DNA from 2 places in the Kitasatospora acidiphila genome. Region 1 is predicted to be linked to the other one. Evidence: riboswitches for the same ligand, from Rfam matches in the RefSeq annotation. Region 1 holds a riboswitch; the other holds the start of a gene.

The links. Region 1 has a riboswitch for S-adenosylmethionine ahead of E6W39_RS30415 (aminotransferase class V-fold PLP-dependent enzyme). Riboswitches for the same ligand answer to the same signal wherever they lie in the genome.
Region 2: another riboswitch for S-adenosylmethionine. It lies ahead of thrC (threonine synthase); the one in region 1 lies ahead of E6W39_RS30415 (aminotransferase class V-fold PLP-dependent enzyme).

What each region holds. Positions count from the first base shown of each region.
Region 1 is NZ_VIGB01000003.1:6,430,380-6,436,620, forward strand. It holds gene E6W39_RS30405 (hypothetical protein) at 1-384, shown strand, start outside; gene trpD (anthranilate phosphoribosyltransferase) at 552-1,625, shown strand; SAM riboswitch class IV at 1,706-1,825, shown strand; partial or broken gene E6W39_RS30415 (aminotransferase class V-fold PLP-dependent enzyme) at 1,877-3,243, shown strand; gene E6W39_RS30420 (Lrp/AsnC family transcriptional regulator) at 3,298-3,579, opposite strand; gene E6W39_RS30425 (rhomboid family intramembrane serine protease) at 3,576-4,349, opposite strand; gene E6W39_RS30430 (hypothetical protein) at 4,521-4,766, shown strand; gene E6W39_RS30435 (NYN domain-containing protein) at 4,880-6,241, shown strand, end outside.
Region 2 is NZ_VIGB01000003.1:3,989,557-3,995,797, reverse strand. It holds gene E6W39_RS18660 (glucosyl-3-phosphoglycerate synthase) at 1-776, opposite strand, end outside; SAM riboswitch class I at 958-1,089, shown strand; gene thrC (threonine synthase) at 1,107-2,384, shown strand; gene E6W39_RS18650 (MoaD/ThiS family protein) at 2,452-2,730, shown strand; gene E6W39_RS18645 (cold-shock protein) at 3,239-3,442, shown strand; gene groL (chaperonin GroEL) at 3,777-5,399, shown strand; gene E6W39_RS18635 (hypothetical protein) at 5,512-5,868, shown strand; gene E6W39_RS18630 (copper homeostasis protein CutC) at 5,948-6,241, shown strand, end outside.

The sequences.
Region 1 (6,241 bases):
TACAGCGACGACCGCAACACCCGGGCGCAGGTGACCTCGGCCCTCGGCCGGCGCCCGGCCGCCGACCTGCCGGAGCTGGAGTACCTGGAGTGCGCCACCACTCCGGCGGTGCTGCGGGCGCTGGAGAAGGGCGGCGTGGACCTCTGCGTCTTCGACGGCGAGGCGGTGCCGGCCGGCGGGCTCGGCCTGGCCCGGCAGGTGAAGGACGAGATCTACGGCTGCCCGCCGGTGCTGGTGCTGATCGGTCGTCCGCAGGACAGCTGGCTGGCCGCCTGGAGCCGGGCGGACGCGGCGATCTCCCAGCCGGTGGACCAGGTGGCGCTGGCCGAGGCCGCCGCCACCCTGCTGCGCGCGCGGCTGGGCGCCCGCACCCTGTCCAGCTGAGCCGGGCCGGGTCCGATCCCGCCGGTCAAGACGGTCGGGGCAGCGCAGAGCGCGGAGCCGTCTCAGAGGAAGAGAAGGGCCGCCGTCCACCGGACGGCGGCCCTGCCGCGCTCGTTAGGCTGGCGACGACCTGTTTTGTCCGCACCGGATGCGAGCTGGAGTCGGCCATGGTGAACGTGAAGCCTGTGAGTGGCGGTAACCACCCCACGCAGGTGAGCCGCACCTGGCCGGACGTCCTGACGGTGCTGCTCGGCGGCGGCGACCTCGGCCGGGCCGACACCGCCTGGGCGATGGACCGGATCATGAGCGGCGAGGCCAGCCCCGTCCAGGTGGCCGGCTTCATGGTGGCGCTGCGGGCCAAGGGCGAGACGGTCGACGAGATCTCCGGCCTGGTCGAGGCGATGTACGAGCACGCCAGGCCGCTGGTCATCCCCGGGCCCGCGGTGGACATCGTCGGCACCGGCGGCGACCGGGCGAAGACCGTCAACATCTCCACCATGTCGGCGATCGTCGCGGCGGCGGCCGGCGCCAAGGTGGTCAAGCACGGCAACCGGGCGTCCTCCTCGGCCAGCGGCTCCTCCGACGTGCTGGAGCGGCTCGGCGTGCGGCTGGACCTGACCCCGCGCCGGGTCGCCGAGGTGGCCGAGGAGATCGGCCTCACCTTCTGCAACGCCGCCACCTTCCACCCCGCGATGCGGCACACCGCCGCCGCCCGGCGCGACCTCGGGGTGCCGACCGCCTTCAACATCCTCGGCCCGCTCACCAACCCCGCCAGGGTGACGGCCCATGCGGTCGGCTGCTTCGACACCCGGCTGGCCGGCCTGATCGCCGGAGTGCTGGCCGAGCGCGGCTCCACCGCCCTGGTCTTCCGCGGCGACGACGGACTGGACGAGCTGACCATCTGCGACAGCTCCCGGGTCTGGCTGGTGCGCGACGGGCAGGTGACCGAGACCGTGCTCGACCCGCGCGAGCTCGGCATCGAGCGGGTGCCGATCGAGGCGCTGCGCGGCGCCGACCCCGAGTACAACGCCCAGGTGGCCCGCCGGGTGCTGGGCGGCGAGCACGGCCCGGTGCGCGATGCCGTGGTGCTCAACTCGGCGGCCGCGCTGGTCGCCCTGGACCTCACCGACGCGCCGCTGGCCGAGCAGCTGGCCGCCGCGATGAAGCGCACCGCCGCCGCCGTGGACTCCGGCGCGGCGATCGGGCTGCTGGACCGGTGGGCGGCGGCCACCGACCGCTGACGCCCCGTCAGCCGGCCGGTCGTCCGGATGGTGGAAGCGCGGTTGACCGCGTCTCGACGGTGTGCATAAGGTCTGCGTCAGGTCATGAGTGACAGCGCGACAAGCCCCAGCTTGCTGTCCGGCAACCCTCCGTCCGTGGCGGGGTGCCCTGGGTGAAGACCGGGCTCGGCGGCGACAGGTCCGCAGGGCAAGCGCGGACCACCGGACGACACGCACCCCCGGGGTCCTGACCCCAGGAGGAGTGCGTTCCCATGACGTCCACCCAGCTGATCGCCGACTGCGCCGCCCCGCTCGCCGTGCTCGGCGCCGACGTCCAGGTGCCGCTGGTCTCCGGTGAGAAGGTCGGCTACGCCGCGCTCGACTACGCCGCCAGCGCCCCCGCCCTGCAGCGGGTCTGGGACGACGTGGCCGGCTACGCCCCTTACTACGGCAGCGTGCACCGCGGCGCCGGCTACCTCTCGCAGCTCTCCACCGACCTGTTCGAGCAGAGCCGGCGGACCGTCGCCGACTTCCTCGACCTGCGCGACGGCGACCAGGTGGTGTTCACCCGGGCCACCACCGACTCGCTCAACCTGCTGGCCGGCGCGGTGCCGCCCGGCACCCGGGTGTTCGCCTTCGAGACCGAGCACCACGCCTCGCTGCTGCCCTGGCGGCAGGCCGGACTGGCCGTCAGCTACCTGCGGGCGCCGCGCTCGCACGCCGAGGCGGTGGCCGCACTGGACGCCGCGCTGGCCGAACACCCCGATGGCCCCGGCTGCTCTGCGTCACCGGTGCCTCCAACGTCACCGGCGAGCTGTGGCCGGTGGCCGAACTGACCGAGACGGCCCACCGGCACGGCGCCCGGGTGGTGCTGGACGCCGCGCAGCTGGCCCCGCACCACCGCGTCTCGGTGCGCGAACTGGACGTCGACTGGGTCGCCTTCTCCGGCCACAAGCTCTACGCCCCGTTCGGCGCCGGTGTGCTGGCCGGCCGCGCCGACTGGCTGGACGCGGCCGATCCCTACCTGGCCGGCGGTGGCGCCTCGCGGACCGTGGCCCGGCAGGCGGACGGCGCGGTCGCCGTCGAGTGGCACCGCGGCCCGGCCCGGCACGAGGCCGGCTCGCCCAACGTGATCGGGGCCTATGCCATCGCCTCGGCCTGCCGGGCGCTCGCCGAGACCGGCTTCGACCGGCTGCGGGACCATGAGCAGCTGCTGATCGACCGCCTCACCGCCGGCCTCGCCGAGATCCCCGAGGTCCGGGTGCTCAACCTGTTCGGGGACGGCGCGCCGCGGGTCGGGGTGCTCTCCTTCGTGGTGAGCGGCTGGAACAGCTCGCACTTCGCGGCGGCGCTCTCCGCCGAGTACGGGATCGGGGTGCGGGACGGGCTGTTCTGCGCCCACCCGCTGGTGCGCACGCTGCTCGGCTCCCAGGACGCGGCGCCCTCGGCGTGCGGTGCGCCGGAGCCCTCGCTGCCGGGGGAGCGCAGCCTCAACGCGATCCGGGTCAGCTTCGGGGCCGGCACGCCGGGGGAGCACGTGGACCGGTTCCTGGCCGCGGTGCGCGAGCTGGTCACCGACGGGGCGCGCTGGACCTACCGCAACGAGGGCGGCCGCTGCGTCGCGGACACCCGGCGCTGACGGGAGGGCATCCGGCGTCGAGTAGCGGACGGCCGCCAGTCGGCGGCCGGGCCGTCAGCTGTCCAGGCCGATGGCGAACGCCGCCTCCAGGTCGTGCTGGGAGTAGGTGCGGAAGGCGATGTGGGTCTCGGTGCTCACCACGCCCGGCACCTTGTTCAGCCGACCCGGGATCACATCGGCCAGGTCGTCGTGCCGCCGCACCCGGACCATCGCCACCAGGTCGCACCCGCCGGTCACCGAGTACACCTCGCTCACCCCGTCGATCGCCGCGATGGCCTCGGCGATCTCGGGGGTCCGGTCGATGCTGGTCTTGATGAGCACAATGGCTGTGATCACGGCGTGGCTCCTGGTTGGGGGATGGGGTCAGGGTATCGGGCCCGGCGGCCCAGGGCCCAGAGGGCCAGGAACCCGCCGGCGAACCCGATCACATGCGCCAGGTAGGCGACCCCGGGCTCGCCCCGGCGCGCCGACCACCACTGCACGGCGAACCAGAGGCCCAGCACCAGCCAGGCCGGAAACCGCAGCGGCAGGAAGAACAGCACCGGCACCAGCGCGGTCACCCGGGCCTTCGGATAGAGCCGCAGGTACCCGCCCAGCACCCCGGCGATCGCCCCCGAGGCGCCGACCAGCGGCCGCAGCGCCTGCGCCCCCGAGTGCGCGGTGAGCGCGTAGCCGTAGGTCGCCAGCAGTCCGGCAGCCAGGTAGAAGAGGAGGAACCTGGACCGCCCGAGCCGCTGCTCCACCGCCGGGCCGAAGACGAAGAGGAAGAGCATGTTGCCCAGCAGGTGCAGCCAGCCGCCGTGCACGAAGAGCGCGGAGACCGCGGAGACCGCGGGCAGCTTGCCCGGGGTGGACTGCGGCGGGCAGCCCGGCAGCACCGGTGCCAGCCGGGTCAGCTGGGCGGGCGTCAGCGGACGGTCGGTCAGCAGCTCCGCCGGGATGGCACCCCAGCGCTGCTGGTAGTGCTGGGCCGCGCAGGCCCGGGCGGCGGGCCGGGTGCCGTAGGCCGGGTTGACCCCGCTCGGCCCGGCCAGGAAGACCAGGCAGTTCACCGCGATCAGCACGTAGCAGACCAGCGGCACCGGCTGCGCTCGGGTCGGGGGCATGAGCCGATCCATTCCGCGCCGCACCAGTGGTGACACCCCGGTGTACGGCGAGCGGGTGAGCCGTCCAGCAGGTGGACGGTCCGCTGTCCGGCGGCCGGCGCCGGCGGCTCAGGCCCTAGGCTTGGGGCCCTGGCCGGAACCCGCTCCGGACCAGCGATCGAGAGGACCCCCATGCCTGTCCCCGTGCCCACGGCCGAGACCCGCTGGCGCTGCACGCTCTGCGGCAATCTGACCCGATTCGACGTGACCAAGTCCTCCCGGGTCGTCGAGTTCGTCCACCTCGACCTGGCCGGCGAGCCGCAGGTGGAGGAGCGCGAGGTGCTCACCGAGACCCTGGAGTCGGTGCGCTGCCGCTGGTGCAACGCGGTCGACCAGGTGGAGCTGGTGCCCCGGCCGGACGCCACCGAGGAAGCCTGACACCCTGGACCCGCGAGGGTGCCGTGTCGTGCGTGGTGTTCGTGGCATGCCGCACACGAGACAATTGCACCGAGCGGTGTGTCAGGAGACCAGGGATCGGAGCCGAGGACGCGATGGACGCAGCGAGTCAGGCCGCCGAGCCCGAGGGGCCCCAGCCCGCCGGCGGTGAGCCGCTGCCGGCCGACGTCCCCAGCGAGGCCGGGGCCGAGTCGGCCGAGCAGCTGGACCGCCCGCTCCCCGAGGGCGTGCGCCGCCGGGTGGTGGGGCTGGCCGCCGACGCGCTCGGCGGGCTGCCGCTCACCGAACTGCCGGCCACCCTGCGCCCGTACGCCAAGTTCACCGCCGCCCGCCGCGCCCGCTACGCCGGCACCGCGGTGGCCGCGGCGCTTGAGGCGGACCCGGTGTTCCGGACCCGGATAGCGGACCGCCTGCGGGCCGGCCAGCCGGACCTGGTGGCGGCCCTGGAGGCCGGCCAGGTGCCGGGCGCCGCCGAGCCGCTGGACGTGGCCGCCGCCGCCTACCTGCTGCGCACCCGCGGCTGGACCCGCCTGGTGGCCGAGGCCGGCGAGCAGGCGGAGCGGGCCGAGGTGGCCGATGCGGCCGCCGAGGCCGCCCGGCTGCTGGAGAAGCTCCAGGAGGAGCTGGCCGCGACCAAGGCGCTGGCCCGGGCCGACCTGGAGCGCCAGCGCGCCGAGAGCGAAGGGGTGCGCCGGGAGCTGGAGGCGCTGCGCAAGAAGGTGCGCAGTCTGGAGAGCGACACCCGCCGGGCCCAGGCGGAGAGCCGCAAGCTGCAGGGCGAGCTGGACAGCGCCAAGGCGGTGGCCGCCACCGAGCGGACCGGCCTGGAGAGCGAGAACCGCCGGCTGCGCCACCGGGTGGCCGAGCTGGAGAGCACCCTGGAGTCCGGCCGCCGGTCGGCCCGGGAGGGGCGCAGCGTGGCCGACATGCGACTGCGGCTGCTGCTGGACACCGTGCTGCAGTCGGCCCAGGGGTTGCAGCGGGAGCTGGCGCTCCCGGTCACCCAGCTGCATCCGGCCGACCTGGTGGACGCGGTGGTGCCGGGCACCGCCTCGCCGCACGACGTGGCCCGGCGCGGGCTGGCCGAGGACGATCCGGCGCTGCTGGACCAGCTGCTGGCGATTCCTCAGGTCCACCTGGTGGTGGACGGCTACAACGTGACCAAGACCGGCTACCCGACGCTGCCGCTGGAGCAGCAGCGGATGCGGCTGCTCGGCGGCCTGGCGATGCTGGCGCAGCGCACCCAGGCCGAGGTGACCTGCGTCTTCGACGGGCAGGACCTGGACGTGCCGGTGATCATGGCGCCGCCGCGCGGGGTGCGGGTGCGGTTCAGCCGGACCGGGCAGACCGCGGACGAGCTGATCCGCCAGCTGGTCCGGGCCGAGCCGCAGGGCCGCCCGGTGGTGGTGGTCTCGGCCGACCGCGAGGTGGCCGACGGCGTGCGGAAGGCCGGCGCG
Region 2 (6,241 bases), 2.4 Mb from region 1:
CGGTGGTGGCGCACTCCGACGTCCACCTGGGCCAGCGCGTCCAGCCCGACCAGCTCCAGGGCGTCGACCAGCAGGCCCAGCTCCACCCCGTAGCCGGTCGGGAAGTGCAGCCGGTCCAGCAGCGAGCGGCGGGCCGCGTACTCGCCGCCGAGCGGCTGCACGAAGCCGGCCAGCTGCGGCCAGTGCAGGTTGAGCAGGGGTCTGGCGACCAGCTCGGTCACCCGGCCGCCGCCGGCCGGCACCACCGCGCCCTCGGCCTCCAGCGGGCGGTCGTACATCGCCTTGACCAGCTGGATGTCCGGGTCGGTGAGCAGCGGGCCGACGATCCCGGAGACGAACGCCGGGTCGAACTCGCGCAGGTCGGCATCGATGAAGCAGACGATCGCCCCGCTGGTCACCAGCAGCGAGCGCCACAGCACCTCGCCCTTGCCGGGCACGGCCGGCAGCCGGGGCAGGATCGCGTCCCGGCGCACCACCCGGGCACCGGCGGCCGCGGCCACCTCGGCGGTCCGGTCCACCGAGCCGGAGTCCACCACCACCAGCTCGTCCACCAGCGGGATCCGCTCCATCAGCTCACGGCGGATCACCTCGACGATCTCGCCGACCGTGGACTCCTCGTCGAGCGCCGGCAGCACCACGCTGACCGTGCCGGCCGCCCCGGCCGCCTCCTTCGCGGCCAGTAACCGCGGCACCGGCCGGTCGGCCGCGGTCCAGGACCTGCGGCGCAACCAGCGGGCCGCCTCCGGGAGTAGCGCGGGGCTCTGCTCGGCTGGCAAATCTCGCTCCTTGTACGCGTGGGAATGGTCCGGGGCGTCTCGCGTGGCGGACGGCCCCTTTCCGCTGTGGTGCCTTCGGATACAGTCTTCGTACTGCGGTCAGACCTTCGCACACCGGGGTGGACCGCCGGGAAAACGTCGGCTCTCGCATCCGTGCGCTGCGCCGATGACAACTTCACAGAGCTCATCCAGAGGGACTGAGGGAACGGCCCGTTGACGTCCCGGCAACCTTCTCGACCGGCCTTTAGCAGGCCCCGGCGAGACAGGTGCCAATTCCGGCCCGGGCGCGACCGCGTCCCGGGGAAGATGAGGAGAGAGGCCTCGCCGCCCATGGCTACCGCTACCCCTGCCGCAACGTCCACCGTTGATCTCGGCCCCGCCGCCGCCCTGTCCTGTCGGGAGTGCGGCACCCGGTTCCCGCTCGGTCCCAGCTTCGCCTGCCTGGAGTGTTTCGGCCCGCTGGAGATCGCCTACGACTACAGCGACCACGGCGCCGCCGAGTTGCGGGCCCGGATCGAGGCCGGCCCGGCCTCCATCTGGCGCTACGCCCCGCTGCTGCCGGTCCCGGCCGACGTGGCGACCAAGCCCAACCTGAACCCCGGCTGGACCCCGCTGGTCGAGGCCGACCGGCTCGGCAAGGAGCTCGGCTTCACCGCCCGGCTGCACGTCAAGGACGACTCCGGCAACCCCACCCACTCGTTCAAGGACCGGGTGGTGGCCTGCGCCATCGAGGCGGCCCGGGCCTTCGACTTCACCACCCTTTCCTGCTCCTCCACCGGCAACCTGGCCGGCGCGGTGGGCGCCGCGGCGGCCCGGGCCGGCCTGCGCTCCTGCGTCTTCATCCCGCACGACCTGGAGCACGCCAAGATCGTCATGGCCGCGGTCTACGGCGGCGACCTGGTCGGCATCGAGGGCAACTACGACGACGTGAACCGGTTCTGCTCCGAGCTGATCGGCGATCCGGCCGGTGAGGGCTGGGGCTTCGTCAACGTCAACCTGCGGCCGTACTACGGCGAGGGCTCCAAGACGCTGGCCTTCGAGATCTGCGAGCAGCTCGGCTGGCGGCTGCCGGAGCAGATCGTGATCCCGATCGCCTCCGGCTCCCAACTCACCAAGATCGACAAGGGGTTGCGGGAGCTGATCGAGCTCGGACTGGTCGAGGACCGGCCGTACCGGATCTTCGGTGCCCAGGCGACCGGCTGCTCCCCGGTGGCCGAGGCGTTCAAGGCGGGGCGCGACGTGATCCGCCCGGTCAAGCCGGACACCATCGCCAAGTCGCTGGCGATCGGCAACCCGGCGGACGGCCCGTACGTGCTGGACATCGCCCGGCGCACCGGCGGCGCGGTGGAGGACGTCACCGACGCCGAGGTGGTCGAGGCGATCCGGCTGCTGGCCCGCACCGAGGGCATCTTCGCCGAGACCGCCGGCGGCGTGACCATCGGCGTGCTCAAGAAGTTGGTCGAGAGCGGACAGCTGGACCCGGACAAGGAGACCGTGGCGATCAACACCGGCGACGGCCTCAAGACGCTGGACGCGGCGGCAGGGGCCGGCCTGACCGCGGTGATCCGGCCGAGCCTGGAGTCGTTCCGGGCCGCCGGCCTGGTCTGAGTCCGCCCGCATCCCCCACCCGGAACCGCCCGAACGCCATGAGCGCCTTGAGCAAGGAGTACCTCCGATGAGCGCCACCGTCCGCATTCCCACCATCCTGCGCACCTACACCGACGGCCGGTCCGAAGTGCCCGCCGAGGGCGCCACCCTGGCCGAGGTGATCGCCGACCTGGACCGCAACCACACCGGCATCGGTGCCCGACTCCTGGACGACACCGGCAAGTTGCGCCGGTTCGTCAACGTGTACGTGAACGACGACGACGTGCGGTTCGCCGAGGGCCTGGCGACCGAGATCCCCGGCGGCGCCGGCATCTCGATCATCCCGGCTGTGGCGGGCGGCTGCTGACGGCCCATCAGGGCCCCGTGGGGCGTCGTGCGGTCATGGCGGGCCGCGCGGCGCCCCGTGCCGTGTCCGGGGGTGGTCCGCGGCGCTCCTCGGCAGGGCATAGGCTGTCGGTGCCGGCAGCGGTTCGGACGTCTTGGTCGCCGAGACGCAACTGCCGAGGTACCACTGGAATCGTGCTCGGGACGCGTCAGAAATTCTCGGGCAATTCGTGGTTTAAGTCCGCTATGTCCCAGGCGAATTGCCGACTCTGTCGCATTCCTCCCCAGCTGTCCCCCGGCGGGGCCGTCGAATTGGCGTCCAGTGACCCTGTTGCTCAGGGCGCTGCTCCGGATACATTCAGCCGCGGTCGACGCATTTGCCTGCCTCGGGGCGCCAACTGGCGCCCTGGCGTGGGTTGCTGCGGCATGCAGGGCCACGCCCCGGGGGACACCTTCGGCATGGTCCGCCAGACCCGGGTCCGCGACCGGCGGACCCGTGAAGGGCCAGCACAGCACTAGGGGAGTTCGGAATGGCTCAGGGCACCGTCAAGTGGTTCAACGCGGAGAAGGGCTACGGCTTCATCGCGGTCGACGGTGGTGCGGACGTGTTCGTCCACTACAGCGCGATCCAGATGGACGGCTACCGCACCCTCGAGGAGGGCCAGCGGGTCGAGTTCGAGATCTCCCAGGGGCAGAAGGGCCCGCAGGCGGACATGGTCCGCGCCGCGGTCTGACCTTTCCGATCCTCGGGGGCCTCGGCTCCGACCGAGCTGGTGGACCAAAGCGGCCGAGCCCGCGCCCGACTTCCCATCCGGGAGTCGGGCGCGGGCTCGGCCGCTTGTCGTCGCCGCGCGGTTCATCCCGGCGCGTCGTTCACCTTGAAGGAGCTTGCACTCGCCACACCGGAGTGCTAATCATTGGCGTTAGCACTCACAGCTTGAGAGTGACAAACGGACCGGGTCGGTGAGGCTCGGAGTGCGGCAGGGGACAGGACCCCCGCGCTCCAGGCCGTCCGTCGCGGGCACCTCTGGTCCGAGCAGTCGACCGTGTCCTGGAGGACCACTTCCAATGGCCAAGATCATCGCGTTTGACGAGGAAGCTCGCCGCGGCCTTGAGCGCGGCATGAACCAGCTTGCCGACGCCGTCAAGGTGACGCTGGGCCCCAAGGGCCGCAACGTCGTCCTTGAGAAGAAGTGGGGCGCCCCCACGATCACCAACGACGGTGTCTCCATCGCCAAGGAGATCGAGCTCGAGGACCCCTACGAGAAGATCGGCGCGGAGCTCGTCAAGGAGGTCGCCAAGAAGACCGACGACGTCGCGGGTGACGGCACCACCACCGCCACCGTGCTGGCCCAGGCCCTGGTGCGCGAGGGTCTGCGCAACGTCGCCGCCGGCGCCAACCCGATGGCCCTGAAGCGCGGCATCGAGAAGGCCGTCGCCGCCGTCTCCGACCAGCTGCTGGCCCAGGCCCGCAACGTGGAGACCAAGGAGCAGATCGCCGCGACCGCCTCGATCTCCGCCGCCGACACCCAGATCGGCGAGCTGATCGCCGAGGCCATGGACAAGGTCGGCAAGGAAGGCGTCATCACCGTCGAGGAGAGCAACACCTTCGGTCTGGAGCTGGAGCTCACCGAGGGCATGCGCTTCGACAAGGGCTACATCTCGGCCTACTTCGCCACCGACCTGGAGCGGATGGAGGCGTCGTTCGACGACCCGTACATCCTGATCGCCAACTCCAAGATCGGCTCGGTCAAGGACCTGCTCCCGCTGCTGGAGAAGGTCATGCAGTCCGGCAAGCCGCTGCTGATCATCGCCGAGGACGTCGAGGGCGAGGCCCTGTCGACCCTGGTGGTCAACAAGATCCGCGGCACCTTCAAGTCCGTCGCCGTCAAGGCCCCGGGCTTCGGCGACCGCCGCAAGGCCATGCTGGGCGACATCGCCATCCTCACCGGCGGCACCGTGATCTCCGAGGAGGTCGGCCTCAAGCTGGAGAACGCCGGTCTCGACCTGCTGGGCACCGCCCGCAAGGTGGTCATCACCAAGGACGAGACCACCATCGTCGACGGTGGCGGCGACAGCGACCAGGTCGCCGGCCGGGTCAACCAGATCCGCGCCGAGATCGAGAACAGCGACTCGGACTACGACCGCGAGAAGCTCCAGGAGCGCCTCGCCAAGCTGGCCGGCGGCGTGGCCGTCATCAAGGCCGGCGCGGCCACCGAGGTCGAGCTCAAGGAGCGCAAGCACCGCATCGAGGACGCCGTGCGCAACGCCAAGGCGGCCGTCGAGGAGGGCATCGTCGCCGGCGGTGGCGTGGCCCTGCTGCAGGCCGGTGTCGCGTTCGACAAGCTGGAGCTGGACGGCGACGAGGCCACCGGTGCCAACATCGTGAAGGTCGCGCTGGAGGCCCCGATCAAGCAGATCGCCACCAACGCCGGCCTCGAGGGCGGTGTCGTGGTGGAGAAGGTCCGCAACCTCCCCGCGGGCCACGGCCTGAACGCCGCCACCAACGAGTACGTCGACCTGGTCGCCGAGGGCATCATCGACCCGGCCAAGGTCACCCGCTCGGCGCTGCAGAACGCCGCCTCCATCGCGGCGCTCTTCCTCACCACCGAGGCCGTCATCGCCGACAAGCCGGAGAAGGCCGCTGCCCCGGCCGGCGGCGGCATGCCGGGCGGTGACATGGACTTCTGATCCTCCATCGAGGATCGGTCGTTCTGATCGCTTCGCGAGGGCGGTCTCCCCATCGGGAGGCCGCCCTCGCGGCGTTTCCCGGAGCAGCTCCGAACTTGAAAGAATCGCCGGTATGAGTGATCTCGAAGCCGCCCTGCACACCGCCCGGGCCGCGATCCTGGCCGACCTGTCGGCGCGTGATGCGGCGGACGCCGCCGTGGTGTCGCTGGTGGAGGACGCCGTGACGCACCGGCGCTGGTGGCTGGAGCAGTGGCCGCAGGGGACCGAGTACGTGCTCGGGCTGGTGGCGCAGGACGTGCAGGACGCGCTGCTGGAGCAGTACGGGCGGTGGCCGATCTGCCTGGACTGCCAGGCGGCCGACGGCGATCTGCACGCGCTGAGCGTGGAGCCGGAGTTGGGCCCCGATCCGCACTGGGTGTGCGGCAAGCGGGGCGTGGTGGTGGCCCCGGTCGGATCGCTGGCGGCGTAGCGGCCCGGCCGGCGGCCGGTGTCGCCCGGCTGCTGCAGGGGGCTCGCGGGGTGAGCCGCCGGTGTGGCAGGCTACCGATATGTCTAGACCAATTCTTGAAGTCATCGCGCTGACCGCGTCAGACGCCCAGGCCGCCCAGTCCGGTGGCGCCGACCGCCTCGAACTGGTCACCGACATGGCCGCCGACGGACTCAGCCCGGCGGTGGCCGACTTCGCCGCGATCCGGGCGGCGGTGGACCTCCCGCTGCGGGTGATGCTGCGGATCCGCGACGGCTTCGGCCCCGGCGACCTGGACCAGCTCGGCGAGCGGGCCGCCGCGCTGCGCGCCGAGGGCGCCGAGGAGTTCGTGCTCGGCTTCCTGACCCCCGACGGC